DNA from 2 places in the Actinoplanes sp. NPDC019969 genome. Region 2 is predicted to be linked to the other one. Evidence: riboswitches for the same ligand, from Rfam matches in the RefSeq annotation. Region 2 holds a riboswitch; the other holds the start of a gene.

Region 1 (8,449 bases), on a different contig from region 2:
ATGCCGCCGTCCCGCCAGCGCACCTTCGGATGCAGCCCGGCCAGGGCGGCGGCCCAGCCGGCCCGGCCGAGGTCGGCGGAACGGTGCACGACGTCGCGTTCACACAGCAGCCGCAGGCGCGGCCAGTCGGCGGCGAGCAGGGCCGTCCATGCGGCGTCGAGGAAGACGGCGAGCCGGTCGAGCATGTCCGCCGAGGTCAGGAAGGTGCGGGCGGCCTCGGGCATGCGGTGGCCGAGGTAGAAGTCGAGTTCCTCGCGGACGCCGCCGGCCGGCGCCGCCCGCAGCGCCGCGAGATCGTCGCCGATCGTCTGGCCGAGCCGCTGCGGTGGCGGGCAGAGGAACGTCGCCCCGGACACCTCGGTGTGCAGCGCGAGGATCGCGGCGAGCGCCGGATCGTCGCGCAGGGCCGCGAACCCGGGCCGCAGCCGGGACAGCCACGCCTCGGAGACGCCGCGCGGGTGCGGGCCGGCCAGCGCGCGGATGAGACTGAGCAGGTCGAAGACGGGCGACAGGGCGAACCTGGTCCGCAGCAGATCCTCCGCACCGGCCACGAACCGCAACACGCCCCGACCTTACGTCACACGGCGAAACATTGGTGACCGGCGGCGGCCCGCCCCGATGCTGGCGCCATGACCGCTCCGGAACGCCAGGCCACCTATCGTGAGGTCTTCGCGGAACCCGTCTTCCGCACCCTGTTCGTCGCCCGCACCCTCGCGATCAGCGCGAACTCGCTGCAGATCTTCGCGCTGTCGGTGCTGGTCTACGCGACCACCGGGTCGCCGCTGATGAGCGCCCTCGCGTTCGGGGCCGGTTTCCTGCCCCAGTTCGCCGGCGGTCTGCTGCTCGGCTCGCTGACCGACCGGCTGCGCTCCCGGCCGCTGATCGTCGCCGGGTACCTCGCCGAGGGCGCCCTTGCCGCCGTCCTCGGCCTGGCCGGCCTTCCCGTCGTGGTGAACCTGCTGCTGGTCGGGCTGGTCGCCTGTGTCACCCCGGTGTTCGCCGGCGCCGCCTCCAAGGTCATCGCGGATCGGCTGACCGGCGACGCGTACGTCCTCGGCCGTTCCCTGACCGGCATGTCGGGATCCGCTGCCCAGTTGCTCGGCCTGGCCGGCGGCGGCGTCGCGGTGGCCGCGCTCGGGGCCGAGGAGGCCCTGCTGTTCGCCGCGGCGTGCCATCTGGTTGCCGCCCTTCTGGTCAGATCCGGTCTGCCGGGCGAGCCCGCCCCGGCCTCGACCGGCCGTGGGGGAGCGGTGCGGGACAGCTGGGCGGGCGCGACCGCCCTGCTCGGCGACCCGGTCGTCCGCCGGCTGCTGATCGTCCAGTGGCTGCCGTCGGCGTTCGCCGCCGGGGCGGAGGCCCTGCTCGTCGCCTACAGCGCCCGGCGCGGGTTCCCGGCCGGCGCCGGCGCTCTCCTGATGGCGGCTTCGCCGGCGGGGATGCTGCTCGGCAACTTCGGCATCGGCCGCCTGGTGCGCCCCGTCGTACGGGAGCGTCTCAGCGCCCCTCTCGTCGTCCTGCTCGGCGCGCCGTTCGTGCTGCTCGCCGCCGACCTGCCGCTGCCGGTCACGGTCGCGCTGCTGGCGGTGGCCGGCTGCGGCTTCGCCTACTCCATCGGCATCCAGCGCGAGTTTCTCGAAGCCGCCCCCGAGGATCGTCGCGGCCAGCTGTTCGCGCTGCTCACCACCGGTTTGATGGCGCTGCAGGGCGTCGGTCCGCTGATCGTCGGCGCCGTCGCCGAGTTCACCTCACCGGCCACCGCGATCGCCTGCGCCGGCCTCGCCACGGTCCTGATCGCCCCGCTCGTCCACTTCCGCCGGCCCCCGGCTCCGGCAGCCACGCTCGGGGGACGGACGGCCGGATAATGGGTGGCGGGCGGCTGGTGGGCGGCCGCTAGGGTGAGTCCGGGCCGTGACTGGCGTTCGGGTGGGTCACCATCGGGGAGCGGCCTGCCGATCATGGCTGAGCCGCGCGCCTGGGCGATCCGACGAGTCCCTGGAGCCCGCTCATGGCCGTACGGAACATCGCCCCCCTGCCTGCCGTCAACGCCGGTTTCCTCGCTGTGCTGATCGGGTTCACGAGTTCGGCGGCGATCGTGTTCAGCGCCGCCCGGGCCGCCGGCGCCGACGACGCCGAGCTGGCGTCCTGGATGCTGGCGCTCTGCGTCGGGATGGGCGTCACCTGCATCGGCCTGTCCCTGCGATACCGGGCGCCGATCGTGACGGCCTGGTCGACGCCGGGCGCCGCGCTGCTGGCCACCGGGCTGAGCGGGCACACGATGCCGGAGGCGATCGGCGCGTTCGTGGTCTCCGCGGCGCTGATCACCGTGACCGGGGTGACCGGCTGGTTCGGCCGGGTGATGGACCGGGTGCCGACCGAGCTGGCCGCCGCGCTGCTCGCCGGGGTGCTGATCCGTTTCGGTATGAGCCTGTTCTCGTCCGCCAACACCGACGTCACGCTGATCCTGGCGATGTTCGGCACCTACCTGGTGTGCCGGCGGTTCCTGCCCCGGTACGCGGTGCTGGCCGCGCTGCTCGTCGGCGTCACGGTGGCCGCCGTGACCGGCACGTTCCGGCCGGGAGCCGTCCGGTTCTCTCTCGCCGAGCCGGTCTTCACCATGCCGTCGTTCTCCTGGCAGGCGGTGATCGGGGTGGCGGTGCCCCTGTTCGTGGTCACCATGGCGTCGCAGAACCTGCCGGGTGTGGCGGTGCTGCGCAACGACGGGTACGAGGTGCCGGTCTCCCCGCTGATCACCTGGACCGGCACGGTGAACCTGCTGCTGGCCCCGTTCGGCGCGTTCGGCCTCAACTTGGCCGCGATCACGGCGGCGATCTGCACCGGCCCGCAGGCGCTGCCCGACCCGCGCCGCCGCTATCTGGCCGCCGTGTGGGCGGGCGTCTTCTACCTGATCGTCGGCGTGCTCGGCGCCACGATCACCTCGCTGCTCGGCGCGCTGCCCGCCGTACTGGTGCTCGGGATCGCCGGGATCGGGCTGCTCGGCACCATCGGCAGCTCACTGAGCACGGCACTGCGCGGTGACCGCTGGCGGGAGGCGGCCGTGGTCACGTTGCTGGCCACCGCTTCGGGGATCGAGATGCTCGGCATCGGCTCGGCGTTCTGGGGGCTGATCGCGGGCGTGCTCACGGCGTGGGCGACGGGTGCGCTGCGCCGCCGGGCCGAGGTCGTGCAGGGCGAGACGCACGAGGCGGAGCGATCCTGAGCGACGGTGGCGGGCGTATCGGATCATAGTTTCCGCGAGCGCCGGACCGGGGATCAAGCGCGCGATGGTGACCAGTGGCTTGTGACGCGCGTCGCGGGGTGACGTGATCGACACCGGGTCTGGCATGGTCGGGACGTGACTCGCATTGACATACTAATCATACCCATAGAGTATGAATTACAGGATCCACAAGATCGACCGGGAGCGCCATGATCACATTCGAGGACGTCGTCAAGGTGTACCCCGGCGGCAGCACAGCGGTGGACCACCTCAGCCTGGAGTTGCCCACCGGCAGGATCACCACGCTGGTCGGGCCGTCCGGCTGCGGAAAGACCACGTCCCTGCGGATGATCAACCGGATGGTCACGCCGACCTCCGGGCGGATCCTGATCGACGGCGAGGACGTGGCGGGCAAGGACGAGGCGCTGCTGCGGCGCGGCATCGGCTACGTCATCCAGCATGCGGGCCTCTTCCCGCACCGGACAGTCCTGGACAACGTCGCCACCGTGCCGGTGCTGCTCGGCGAGACGCGCCGGGCCGCGCGCACCAAGGCGCTAGCGCTGCTGGAGCGGGTCGGGCTCGGCGAGGACTTCACAAAACGCTATCCGGCACAGCTCTCCGGTGGCCAGCAGCAGCGGGTCGGGGTGGCCCGGGCGCTGGCCGCCGATCCGCCGATCATGCTGATGGACGAGCCGTTCAGCGCGGTCGACCCGGTGGTCCGCGCGCAGTTGCACCAGGAGTTCCTGCGGCTGCAGCAGGATCTGGGCAAGACCATCGCGATGGTCACCCACGACATCGACGAGGCGATCAAGCTGGGCGATCACGTCGCGGTTCTCCGTGCGGGCGGTCACCTCGCCCAATTCGGTACGCCGCGCGAACTGCTCGCCGAGCCCGCCGACGATTTCGTCGCCGAGTTCGTGGGCCGCGACCGGGGCCTGCGCAGCCTGTCCTTCGACACCGCCTCGCAGCTGCCGGTGAAGCCGGTCGACGGCCTGTCGCTCGACGACTCCGGCCGGCCCCTGGGCTGGCCCGGCCCGGACGGGCTGCAGCCCACCGGCGGCGTGTTCACCAAGGAGGACTCGCTGCGCACCGTGACCGACCTGGTGATCAGCTCCCCGGTCGGGATCGCCGTGCGGGTCGGCCCGGACGGCGCCGCCGACGGCCTGGTCAGCCACCATGACCTGGCCGACTATCTGGCGAGCCGCCGCTCATGATCCAGTACCTGCAGAACAACTCCGAGATCGTCTGGCAGGCGCTCCAGGAGCACCTGTACCTGGCGTTGCTGCCGGTGCTGCTCGGGTTCGCGATCTCGCTGCCGCTGGGCTATCTGGCGGTCCGGTTCTCCTGGCTGTACCACCCACTGGTCAACACCTTCGGGGTGCTCTACTCGATCCCGTCGCTGGCGCTGTTCGTGTTCCTGCCGGTCCTGCTCGGCACCAAGGTCCTGTCGCCTGTCAACATCGTGGTCGCGCTCACCATCTACACGGTCGCGCTGCTGGCCCGTACCGTCGCCGACGGCCTGCGCTCGGTGGACCCGATCGTCATCCAGGCCGCCACCGCGATGGGTTACCGCCGGCTGCGCCGTCTCACCGCGGTCGAGCTGCCGATCGCGCTGCCGGTCATCCTGGCCGGGCTGCGGGTCGCCACCGTCTCCAACATCAGCCTGGTCAGCGTCGGCTCGCTGATCGGCATCGGCGGCCTGGGCCAGCTGTTCACCCGCGGCTTCCAGCTGTTCTACATCGAGCCGATCCTGGTCGGCATCATCCTGTCGGTGCTGCTGGCCGGCCTCGCCGACCTGATCATCGTGCTCGTGCAGCGGGCGATCACCCCGTGGACGCGTGCCGCATGAACCTCTCCTACCTCACCGACCCCGCCCACTGGGACCCCAGCACACCGGGCGGCATCCCGCAGCTGATCCTGTCCCACCTGGGGTACACCGCCCTCGCCCTGCTGCTCGGCGTGATCATCGCGCTGCCGGTCGGGCTCTACATCGGCCACACCGGCAAGGGGTCGTTCATCGCGATCAACGCGGGCAACGCCGGCCGGTCGCTGCCCACCCTCGGCCTGTTGATGCTGATGGTCACCCTGCTCGGGCTGGGCCTGCTGCCGGTGCTGATCGCCCTCACCGTGCTGGTCATCCCACCGATCCTGACCTCGGCGTACGCCGGGATGCGCACCCTGGACCACCGGGTCGTCGACGCCGCCCGGGGGATGGGCATGCGCTCCTGGCAGGTGCTCGCCCGCGTCGAGCTGCCGATGGCCCTGCCGGTGCTGATGAGCGGTTTCCGCAACGCCGCGCTGCAGGTCGTCGCCACCGCCACGGTGGCGGCCGCGGTCGGTCTCGGCGGGCTGGGCCGGCTGCTCATCGACGGCCTCGCCGTCAACGACTACTCCAGGGTTCTGGCCGGCGCCATCGTGGTCGCCGGTCTGGCCGTGCTCGTCGATCTGTTCCTGGCGCTCATCCAGCGCTGGATCGTCTCACCCGGATTGAAAGGCTCCTGATGAAACGGTTTTTGACCGCCCTGACCCTCCCCCTGGCCCTGACCCTGGGTCTCACCGCGTGCGGTACCGACAGTGATCCGCTCGCGCCCTCCGCCGGCGCCTCGGGTGCGGCGGGCGGCGCGGTCACCGTCGGCTCGGCGAACTTCCCGGAGAGCCAGCTGCTCGCCGAGATCTACTCGCAGGCCCTCGAGGCCAAGGGGGTCAAGGTCACCCGCAAGTTCAACATCGGCGCCCGTGAGGTCTACCTCAAGGCGCTGCAGGACGGCTCCATCTCGCTCCTTCCCGAGTACAACGGGGCGCTGCTGGCCTCGCTGTCGACCGGTGGGGTGCCGGAGGGCGTCTCCAGCCCCACCGACGTGCTCGCCGCCCTGAAGAAGGTGCTGCCGGCCGGCACCGAGGTCCTCGAGCAGTCGGCCGCCGAGGACAAGGACACCCTGACCGTCACCTCGGAGGTCGCCACCAAGAACAACCTCAAGAGCATCGAGGACCTGAAGGCGGTGGCCCCGACGCTGGTCGCCGGCGCCGGGCCCGAGTTCGCCGAGCGGCACCAGGGTCTCAAGGGCCTCGAGTCGGAGTACGGGGTGAAGTTCAAGGAGTTCAAGCCGCTGGACGCCGGTGGCCCGCTGACCGTCAACGCCCTCAAGGACGGTGACATCCAGGTCGCCAACATCTTCTCCACCGACTCGTCGATCGTGGCCAACAAGTTCGTCGTCCTGGAGGACCCGAAGAACCTGTTCCTGTCGCAGAACATCCTCCCGCTGATCCGCAGCGAGGCGAACAACGCGACCGTCACCGGCGCTCTCAACGGCGTCTCGGCGAAGCTGACCACCGAGAACCTGACCTCCTACCTGGCCCAGGTCCAGGTGGACAAGAAGGACATCACGGTGGTCGCCAAGGCGTTCCTCTCCGAGAACGGCCTGGCTTCGTAGTATTCGCGGCTTTTCGGAAGCGCCGTCCCGTTTCGGGGCGGCGCTTTCTCTGTTTCCGGCAGATGTCTTGACGGGCCTACTCGTTGATATCTATCTTTGCCGCAAAGATTTTCAGAAAGTTTCAGGCCTGTTGCTGCAAGGGCTTGCAAACCCGTTCCCTCCTGGAGGTTGATGTGGACAGTCCCCGCAGGCGACACCGCCTGACCCGCATCCTCGCCGCCACCACCCTCGTGCTCGGCCTCGGCGGCTTCGGTGTCGCCCAGATCGCCGGCAGCCCCGACGCCTTCGCCGCCCCGCCCGGGGAGAAGGACGTCACCGCTGTCATGTTCGAGTGGTCGTTCGCGTCGATCGCCCGTGAGTGCACCACCAAGCTGGGCCCGCTCGGTTACGGATACGTGCAGGTCTCACCGCCGCAGGAGCACATCCAGGGCAGTCAGTGGTGGACCTCGTACCAGCCCGTGTCGTACAAGATCGCCGGTCGCCTCGGCGATCGCACCGCCTTCGCCAACATGGTGAACACCTGCCACGCGGCCGGCGTCAAGGTCGTCGTGGACACCGTCATCAACCACATGTCCGCGGGCTCCGGCACCGGCACCGGCGGCACCTCGTACACCAAGTACAACTACCCCGGCCTCTACTCCGACGCCGACTTCCACGGCTGCCGCAGCGCCATCAACAACTACTCCAACCGCTCCAACGTCCAGGATTGTGAACTCGTCAACCTGTCGGACCTCAACACCGGCAGCGACTACGTCCGCGGCAAGATCGCGGGCTACATGAACGACCTGTCGTCGCTCGGTGTGGACGGCTTCCGCATCGACGCCGCCAAGCACATGTCGGCCGCCGACCTGGCCGGCATCAAGGCGAAACTGAACAACCCGGGCGCCTACTGGAAGCAGGAGGCCATCTACGGCGCCGGCGAGGCCGTCCAGCCGTCGGAGTACACCGGCTCCGGTGATGTGCAGGAATTCCGGTACGCCTTCGACCTCAAGCGGATCTTCCTCAACGAGAACCTCGCCTACCTGTCGAACTTCGGCGCCGCCTGGGGCTACCTGCCCAGCAACCAGGCCGCCGTCTTCGTCGACAACCACGACACCGAGCGCAACGACTCGACGCTCAACTACACCGACGGCTCCGCCTACACCCTTGCCCAGGTGTTCGCGCTGGCCTGGCCGTTCGGGGCGCCCGACGTCAACTCCGGTTACGAGTTCAGCAACCACGACGCCGGCCCGCCCAACGGCGGCACCGTCAACGCCTGCTACACCGACGGCTGGAAGTGCCAGCACGCGTGGCGCCAGATCGGCAACATGGTCGGGTTCCGCAACACCGTCCGCGGCACCGCCGTCACCAACTGGTGGAGCAACGGCGGCGACCAGATCGCCTTCGGCCGCGGCGACAAGGGCTACGTCGCGATCAACCACGAGGGCAGCTCGCTGACCCGCACCTTCCAGACCTCCCTGCCGGCCGGCACCTACTGCGACGTGCAGCACGGCGACCCGACCAGCGGCGGCGGCTGCACCGGCACCACCTACACGGTCAACGCGTCCGGCCAGTTCAGCGCCACCATCGCCCCCGGCGAGGCGGTCGCCCTCTACGTCGGCGCCAGCGGCCCCACCCCGTCGCCGTCGGTGTCCTCGCCGTCCCCGACCCCGTCGGGCACCGCCACGGCCGGCGCCGGATTCAACGTCACCGCCACCACCTCGTACGGCCAGAACATCTTCGTCGTCGGCAACCAGGCCGCTCTCGGCAACTGGGCTCCGGCCGGCGCGATCCCGCTGTCGGCTGCCGCCTACCCGGTGTG
Region 2 (8,449 bases):
GGGCCGGCGCCCGGGTGGTCCGTTCGATCGCTGCCGCCCGCCCCCGGGCGGTCGCCTACGTGGCCTGCGATCCCGCCGCCCTCGCCCGCGACCTGAAAACCTTCCGCTCCGAAGGCTGGCGCGTCGCCCAGCTACGTGCTTTCGACTGCTTCCCCATGACCCAGCACGTCGAATGCGTAGCCCTGCTCCTCCCCACCTGAGACCTCCGCTGGTCGTCAGGGCTGTCATGGCGCGGCCAAGACAGCCCTGACGACCAGCCGGCCAATCGAGGCACGCCCGGCTACCGATGCGAAATCGCAGGTCGCATCGTCCCTACCGGTCGGCTCGGGCCAGCGCCGGCCCTCAGGCAACCGGCGCGGAACTGTAGACCGCAATCGCCTCCGCCGTTCAGCGCGGGCCGGACCCCAGGCGACCGACGCGAGAGCGGACCGCAGCGCCTGTTGAGGTCAGCAAGCCGAAATTGTCGGAAAGAGCCACTACACGCGAGCACAAGATCTAAAAGCCGCCCAGGGTCGTTCGCTTGCCCCGAAATCAGTCTTCTGGGGTGCTGAGCGGCGAGCAGGCAAGCCCCTGTCCGAACGATGCGGTCACGATCACGCCTGAGGCCCCGCAACCCGACCATCGCGCACAGACTCGCCCCGATCACGGGATCGCGATACGGACGTGAGCAACCGACAAGAAGCCTCAAACCGGGTTACGTGTCTTAAGAGCCACAGGGCATCACCGTTGCGTGGCCACTGATTTTCTGCACTTCCGTGGCCACAGAGGTTTGCGTGGCCGTGGACGCTTCGGTTGCAGCCGCTAATCACCCCCGTAATTGCCGCAAGGTCGTATCCACGGAACTGCCCCGCAAAATGCCGTTGGTGTCGAGACAAGCGATTCTCCGACGCCCAGTGGTCTTTGCTGGGTGGCGGAGAATCGCCTGTCTCGACACCAACTTAGAGGCATTTTGCCGCGGAGCGAAGCGAAGCAAAGCCAGCACAGAGGGGCGAGTGGGCCGCATACCTTGTCCCGTGGGTGAGGGAGCCGGCACGCCTTGTCCCGTGGGTGAGGGAGTCGGTGTGCCTTGTCCCGTGGGTGAGAAAGCCGGCACGCCTATCCCTGCGAAGAGAAAGTCAAAGCGTCCAGAAACTGCTACGGCCGATCGCGTCACCCGTTTTCGTCCGGCTGGTTGTCTTGGCTGTCTCAGCGCAGCTGAGACAGCCAACACAACCAGCCGGGGTTGACCGGAACGCGCATGCATGAGTGGCGCCCGGGGTCCGGTCGTGAGGGGACGCCTGCCGTGGCCGCCGCGATTAACGGGACCTTGCGTGGCCCGTACCAGAGCATGGTGTGAGAGAAGCTCCGCGAACCGCAAGTGGGGGGGGCGAGCCGGATTCCGGAGAACCGGCCCGCCTGCCCCGGGGAGTGTCAGTTGGCGCGTTCGGCCGCGGTGACGGCGTTGCGGAAGAGCATGGCCACCGTGGTGGGGCCGACGCCGCCGACGCGGGGGGTGATGGCGCCGGCCACGTCGGCGCAGGATTCGTCGACGTCGGGGAGGAGGCGGCGGCCCTCGTAGCGGACGCCGGCGCCGATGACGACCGAGCCGGGTTTGACGTGTTCGGGTTTGACGATGCCGGGGACGCCGGCGGCGGCGATCAGGATGTCGGCGCGCTGGGTGTAGCGGGGCCAGTCCTTGACGCCGGTGTGCACGACGGTGACGGCGGCGTTGGCGGTGGGGCGTTTCTGGGCGAGCAGCATCGCCAGGGGGCGGCCGAGGGTGGCGCCGCGGCCCAGGATGACGACTTCGCGGCCGGAGACCTCGATGCCGTGGAAGGCGAGGAGCGCTTCGATGCCGGCGGGGGTGCAGGGGAGAGGGCCGGGCAGTCCGACGGCGAGGCGGCCCATGTTGAGCGGGTGCATGCCGTCGACGTCCTTGTCGGGGTCGAGGGTCTGCAGGGCGGCGTCGTAGTCCAGGTGGGCGGGGATGGGGTACTGGATGAGGACGCCGTGCACGTTCTTGTCGTCGTTGTAGCCGGCGATGACCTTGAGCAGGTCGGCCTGGGTGACGTCGCCGCTGAGGTGCTCGTGCGGGGACTCGAAGCCGAGTTCGGCGGCCTGCTTCTGCTTGATCCGGATGTAGCCGGCGCTGGCGTCGTCGTCGCCGACCAGGATGGTGGCGAGGCTGGGCTGGATGCCGCGGGACTTGAGGGCGGCGACCCGCGCGCGGACGTCGTCGAGAACGGACTCGGCGACGGGCGCGCCGGGAAGAAGACGTGCGGAGGACATGCGTTTCTCCTCGGCCGGAGCCCAGGCGGTCGACTCCGATGTGACGAGCTCCCCGATGGTTCGACCATCCCTGTGCCGCCAGTCGCTGCGTGCCTCCCAGGATGCCGGATGGCCTGGTTCCCCGGCCACCCGGGGCCGGAGATCCGCCGGTAGGGGGATGTTCCAATTGTGTGGAGGATTGGTGACGGTCCGTTCGCTCACGTCGCGACCGGGCACCGCACGGATAGACTCTCACCTCATGAGCGACTCCCCCTCGACCCCGGCCGGCCTGCTGTCCAGCATCACCAATCCCGGTGATCTGAAGCGACTGACCGCTGAGCAGCTGACCCTGCTCGCGGCCGAGATCCGTGACTTCCTGGTGGCCAAGGTCTCCCGGACCGGGGGTCACCTCGGGCCGAACCTGGGCGTGGTCGAGATGACCCTGGCGCTGCACCGGGTCTTCGACTCCCCCCGCGACAAGGTCCTCTTTGACACCGGCCACCAGGCGTACGTGCACAAGATCGTCACCGGCCGGCAGGACGGGTTCGACCTGCTCCGTCAGCGTGGTGGGCTCACCGGTTACCCGAGCCGGGCGGAGAGCGAGCACGACCTGATCGAGAACTCGCACGCCTCCACCGCCCTGTCCTACGCCGACGGCCTGGCGAAGGCGTACGCGCTGCGCGGTGAGGACCGGCACGTGGTCGCGGTCGTCGGGGACGGCGCCCTGACCGGTGGCATGTGCTGGGAGGCGCTCAACAACATCGCGGCGACCCGCAACCGGCTGGTCATCGTGGTCAACGACAACGGCAGGTCGTACGCGCCGACCATCGGCGGTCTCGCCGACCACCTCTCCACGCTGCGCCTCAACCCGGGTTACGAGCGGGTGCTCGACCTGGTCAAGGACGCGCTGGGGCAGACGCCGGTGGTGGGCAAGCCGGTGTTCGAGGTGCTGCACGCGGTGAAGAAGGGCATCAAGGACGCGGTCAGCCCGCAGCCGATGTTCGAGGACCTGGGCCTGAAGTACATCGGCCCGGTGGACGGTCACGACCAGCAGGCGATGGAGTCGGCGCTGCGGCGGGCCAAGGGCTACAACGCGCCGGTCATCGTGCACGCGGTGACCCGCAAGGGCTACGGCTTCCTGCCCGCCGAGCAGGACGAGGCGGACTGTCTGCACGGCCCGGGCAGCGCGTTCAGTGTGGAGACCGGCAAGCTGCTGGCCGCCCCGACGCTGAAGTGGACGAAGGTGTTCGCCGACGAGCTGGTGCGGATCGCCGACGAGCGGCCGGACATCGTGGGCATCACCGCCGCGATGGCGGAGCCGACCGGCATCGCCGCCCTGGCGAAGAAGTACCCCGAGCGGACGTACGACGTCGGCATCGCCGAGCAGCACGCGGCGACCAGCGCGGCGGGCCTGGCGATGGGTGGGCTGCACCCGGTCGTCGCCGTCTACGCGACCTTCCTGAACCGGGCCTTCGACCAGGTCCTGCTGGATGTGGCGATGCACGGGCTGCCCGTGACGTTCGTGCTGGACCGGGCCGGGATCACCGGGCCGGACGGGCCGAGCCACTACGGCATGTGGGACATGAGCGTCTTCGGTGTGGTGCCGGGGCTGCGGATCGCCGCCCCGCGGGACGCCGAGACGCTGCGTGAGGAGCTGCGGGAGGCGGTCGCGGTCGAGGACGGCCCGACGATCGTGCGGTTCCCGACCGGCAAGGTCGCGCCGGACACCCCGGCGATCCGCCGGGTGGGCCAGGTGGACGTGCTGCGCGAGGACGAGAGCAAGGACATCCTGCTGGTCGCGGTCGGCTCCTTCGCCGGGCTCGGCCTGGAGGCCGCGGAGCGGATCGCCGAGCAGGGGTACGGCGTGACGGTCGTCGACCCGCGCTGGGTCCGTCCCGTGCCGATCGAGCTGACCGGCCTCGCCGCCCAGCACCGGCTCGTGGTGACGCTGGAGGACGGCGTGCGGGCCGGCGGTGTCGGCGACGCGGTGGCGGCCGCCCTGCGGGACGCGGGCGTGGCCACGCCGCTGCGTGACTTCGGTGTCCCGGCCGGGTTCCACCCGCACGGCACCCGGGCCGAGATCCTGGCGTCTCTGGGCCTGACCTCGCAGGACGTGGCCCGCGAGGTGACCGGGACGATCACCCGCCTGGACGCGGGCGAGGTCCACGTCTGAGGGCCGGAGCGAGCGCGACAGGCGACCGGCGAGGTCCGCGGACAGGAGCCTGAACGAGGACGAAAAGACGAGCTGGGCAAGTTCGTTACGGAACCGTTACCTTTGATGGATGGGTGCGGACGCCGCGAACGGTCCAGTCGTCGTCATCGAGCTGGGGCTGGATCGGGGTGAGCCGGAGACCTACCGGCGGCCGGGGCGGCGTACCACGCCGCTCTGGCTGGCCCCGGCCCTCCTCGCGGTCCTGTCGCTGTTCGCCGTCACCGCGTCGGCGTCGCCGCCCGGCCCGCCGCTGGAGGTGCTGCTGCGGGTCGCGATCGGCCCCGGCGACCCCTATGTGACCCACGGCGATCAGCTGATCGTCCAGACGGCGGGCGAGCTGGCCTCGTTCGATCTGGAGACCGGCGCCCAGCAGTGGCGGGTGGAGCAGCGGATCCCGGTGTCCCGGCTGCGTACCGGTGGCGGCGGCGTGGTGCTGCTGCGCCCGTGGACGCCCGTGCGGATCGAGCCCGGCACCACAGCGGTCGCGCTGGACACCGGCGAGGTCCGCTGGCGCAACGACCGCAACGTGCTGAGCTTCGCCGACGGCATCGGCGGGGACGCCCTGATGGTCGCCGTGGACGGGGTGCGCGGCGCGGGCCGCCGGGTGGAACGGGCGGTCGAGGTCGTCGACCCGCAGACCGGCGCCGCGCGCTGGCAGGTGTGGGTGCCGTCCACGGCGGTGCTGCTGGGGTTGCCCGGCCACGACGCGGACGAGGCCCGCGTGGTGCTGGTGCACGACGATTCGATCGCCCGGCTGTACGACGTGGCGAGCGGTGACCTGCTGGCCGAGCGGCGGGTCCCGGCGGCCGACTACTCCCCGGAGAACACGGTGGTGACCGGCGGGATGATGCTGCTGCGGCATCCCGGGCCGGCCGGGATCGAGCTGTCCGCCTACGACGCGTGGACGCTGCGGCCGCGCTGGACGGTGCCGGTCCCGACGGCCCGGGAGGTCCTGGCGTGCGGCGGGTTCGCCTGTGTGATCGGGCTGGACGGGGTCCGGGTGGTCGACCCCGTCACCGGTGACGTGCTGTGGCATCGGCCGGGCTGGCGCACCGTCGAGCCGGCCGGCGAGCACCTGGTGGCGTACGCGGACGGCCCCGACGCGCCGTCCGCCCTGGTCGACCCGGTGACCGGCGCGGTGCTCGTGGATCTGACCGGCTGGCACCGGGTGCCCGGCAGCGCGTCCGGCGGGCGGCTGCTGGTGACCCGGGAGGCCGGTCCGGAGACGCGTAGCATGGTCGCGGTCGCGGGGCCCGGGATGTCCCGGCCACGTCCGCTCGCCGATCTGCCCGCCGGCGCCGGTGACTGTCAGGCTGTGCCGGCCCGGCTGATCTGCCGGTCGGTCTACGGCGAGGTGGTCGTCTGGGCGTACCGTGCCCCCGCCGGGTAGTCCGGCTGCCCGCGGGTCCAGGAGGTGCACGGCGTGACGGTGATCGAGCTGGATCGGGACACACCGCTCGATCCGGACGCCGGGCGTACCCCGCCGCCGTGGCGTTACCGCCGTCTCGGCCTGCTGCTGACGCTGGCGCTGCTCGCCGTGCTGGGTGGCGCGGCGACTCCGGCCGGCTGGTCCTGGCGTTATCTGGGTGAGCTGCCCGCCACCGAGGTGCGGATCCAGCTGGCCGGCGGTCTGCTCTTCACCGCGGAGCGGGCCGGCGCCCAGCGCCTTCTGCACGCCTGGAGCCTGCGGGGCCGGCCGGAGCGGCTGTGGACCGCCGAGGTGCCGATCGACTCGGAGGCCGGCATGTTCGATCCGATCCAGATCGAGCACACCGGCGGGGTGCTGATGCTGACCGGCGGGCGGGACACCGTCGTGCTGGATCCGGCGACCGGGCGCATCCGGTGGACCGGGCCGCGACGGCTGCTGGCCGGCTCCGGTGGCACCGGTGTGACGACGGAGCCGATCTTCCGGCCGGGCACGCTGTACGACCAGGACTCCGGCGACCCGGGGCGGCTCTACTTCTCGGCGGACGCGCAGCCGCACACCGAGCCGCCGTTGCGGACCGAGGTGCGCGGGCTGGACCTGGCGACGGGGGAGCCGCGGTGGACGTTCGAGCGGCCCGGCTCGGTGATCGTGGAACCGTTGCCGGCCGGCGACCCGGCCGTGCTGGTCACCTCCTCGGACCGGTTGTCGCTGGTCGACGGGCGGACCGGCGCGCTGCTGCGGGAGGCGGCGCTGCCCCGGCTGGACGGGTCCGGGCCGGGCAGCGCGTCGCTGCTGGACGGGGTGGCGCTGGTGGACTACCAGGAGGCCGGCAAGCAGGTGGGGTACGACGCCCGGACCCTGGACCGGCTGTGGACCCGGGATCTGGCGTACAGCCTGGACCCGGCCGACTGTCCCGGCCTGCTCTGCACCGGCGACCGGGACGAGACGCTGGTTCTCGACCCGCGGACCGGCGAGCCGGGGTGGCGGCTGCCGGCGGCGGACTACCTGAGCCGGCGCGCCGGGTACGTGCTGTGGACCGAGGCGTCGTCGGGGGCGCCGCTGCGGCTGGTCGACGCGTACACCGGGACGCCCCGGGCCGACCTGGCCGGATGGCGGCAGGAGGTGACCGCGCCGTCCGGGCGGATGCTGGTGCTGTCGCGCGGCAACCGGGGCGGCGGGCAGCTGTTCGGTCTGGTGCTGCCGGGCGAGCCGCAGGTGCGGGTGCTGGGTGTGGCCGACACCGAGGGGAGCGAGTGCGCGGCCGACGACCGGCACATCGTCTGCCGGGACGGGACCCGGCTGCGGGTCTGGGCGTTCCGGGAATGACCGCATCGACGCCGTTGACTGCACAATGGGGCGAGTCGTCCGACGGGAGCCCGGGTGCCTGACATGGTGATCGAACTCGGTGAGGTCACGGCCGGTGGGCCGGGTGGGGAGGAGCCCGCTCTGCCGCGGCCGCCCCTGCCGTACCGCTGGATCCTGGGGTTTCTCAGTGTGGCTCTGGTGGTCGTGCTCGGCGGGGCGGCGCCCCCGGCCCCGCCGCCGGCGCCGCCGGTGACCGTGCCGCTGGCCCTGCGCGACGGGATGTGGCTGGTCGGGGACCGGCTCTACCTGTTCGCTCATCCGGAGGCCGCCGCCGCCGGCCTGCCCCGGGACTACACGATCCGGGCCTACGGCCTGCCCGGCGCGACGCCGCTCGGGGAATACACGGTGACCGTGCCCGGCGAGATGTACTCGCTGGTGGACGGCGGTGACGGGCTGCTGCTGGCCGGCTATCAGGAGGGCGACTCCGAGCGGACCGGCGTGATGGCGGTACGCCCGGGGAGCGGCCCCCCGGTGTGGCAGCGGCAGGCGATGCTGTTCGGCTCGGCGGCGGACGACACGATGGCGCTGATCTACGCCGATGTCCGGTCGCCGGGGAAGGCGACCCGGGGGGCCTGGCAGGGGGTCGACAAGCGGACCGGGACGCCCCGCTGGTCGGTGGAGCTCCCGGTGGGCGGCCAGTTCACGATCAGCAACGAGTTCCTCTGGACCGGGTACCCGGACCTGCTGTACCTGCTGCGCCCGGACGGCCTGCTGGAGGTGTACGACGGGGTGACCGGCCGGGTCACCGCCACCACCCGGGTCCCGGTGCCGGTGGTCGAGGGGGAGACCTACCTGATGGTGGCGGGTGGCGTGGCGACCGTCACCGGCGGCGGGCGGACGGCGGCCTTCGACGGGCGTACCCTCGCCCCGCGCTGGGAGACCTCGCCGCCGATGGCGGATCAGGAGAACTACCCGGTGAGCTGTCCCCGGGTGCTCTGCTTCATGCGGATGGAGGATGAGCTCTCCGGGGTCGACCCGGCCACCGGCCGGGTGCTGTGGCAGCAGACCGGGTGGGACGTGATCCGGCCGGTCGGCGACCGCCTGCTGCTCACCCGGTCCAGTGCGCCGGACCAGGCGCTCGTGGTCCTCGACCCGGCCACCGGGAAGATCACCGCGCAGGTCGCGGCCTGGACGTTCGGCGGTCCCGGGCCGGGTCCGGACAGCGCCTACGTCTACCGGCTCCAGCCGGCCGGCGCCAC

What was found. Region 2 has a riboswitch for ZMP and ZTP ahead of ACZ3II_RS15235 (bifunctional 5,10-methylenetetrahydrofolate dehydrogenase/5,10-methenyltetrahydrofolate cyclohydrolase). Riboswitches for the same ligand answer to the same signal wherever they lie in the genome.
Region 1: linked by a shared signal. The riboswitch ahead of ACZ3II_RS10820 (benzoate/H(+) symporter BenE family transporter) and the one ahead of ACZ3II_RS15235 (bifunctional 5,10-methylenetetrahydrofolate dehydrogenase/5,10-methenyltetrahydrofolate cyclohydrolase) in region 2 are both predicted to bind ZMP and ZTP.

What each region holds. Positions count from the first base shown of each region.
Region 1 is NZ_JBVHFK010000003.1:145,662-154,110, forward strand. It holds gene ACZ3II_RS10810 (ArsR/SmtB family transcription factor) at 1-563, opposite strand, end outside; gene ACZ3II_RS10815 (MFS transporter) at 630-1,862, shown strand; ZMP/ZTP riboswitch at 1,899-1,985, shown strand; gene ACZ3II_RS10820 (benzoate/H(+) symporter BenE family transporter) at 2,006-3,217, shown strand; gene ACZ3II_RS10825 (ABC transporter ATP-binding protein) at 3,427-4,431, shown strand; gene ACZ3II_RS10830 (ABC transporter permease) at 4,428-5,066, shown strand; gene ACZ3II_RS10835 (ABC transporter permease) at 5,063-5,719, shown strand; gene ACZ3II_RS10840 (ABC transporter substrate-binding protein) at 5,719-6,648, shown strand; gene ACZ3II_RS10845 (carbohydrate-binding module family 20 domain-containing protein) at 6,822-8,449, shown strand, end outside.
Region 2 is NZ_JBVHFK010000004.1:397,252-405,700, reverse strand. It holds gene ACZ3II_RS15240 (class I SAM-dependent RNA methyltransferase) at 1-200, shown strand, start outside; gene ACZ3II_RS15235 (bifunctional 5,10-methylenetetrahydrofolate dehydrogenase/5,10-methenyltetrahydrofolate cyclohydrolase) at 1,411-2,268, opposite strand; ZMP/ZTP riboswitch at 2,281-2,365, opposite strand; gene dxs (1-deoxy-D-xylulose-5-phosphate synthase) at 2,507-4,420, shown strand; gene ACZ3II_RS15225 (outer membrane protein assembly factor BamB family protein) at 4,530-5,849, shown strand; gene ACZ3II_RS15220 (outer membrane protein assembly factor BamB family protein) at 5,883-7,211, shown strand; gene ACZ3II_RS15215 (outer membrane protein assembly factor BamB family protein) at 7,275-8,449, shown strand, end outside.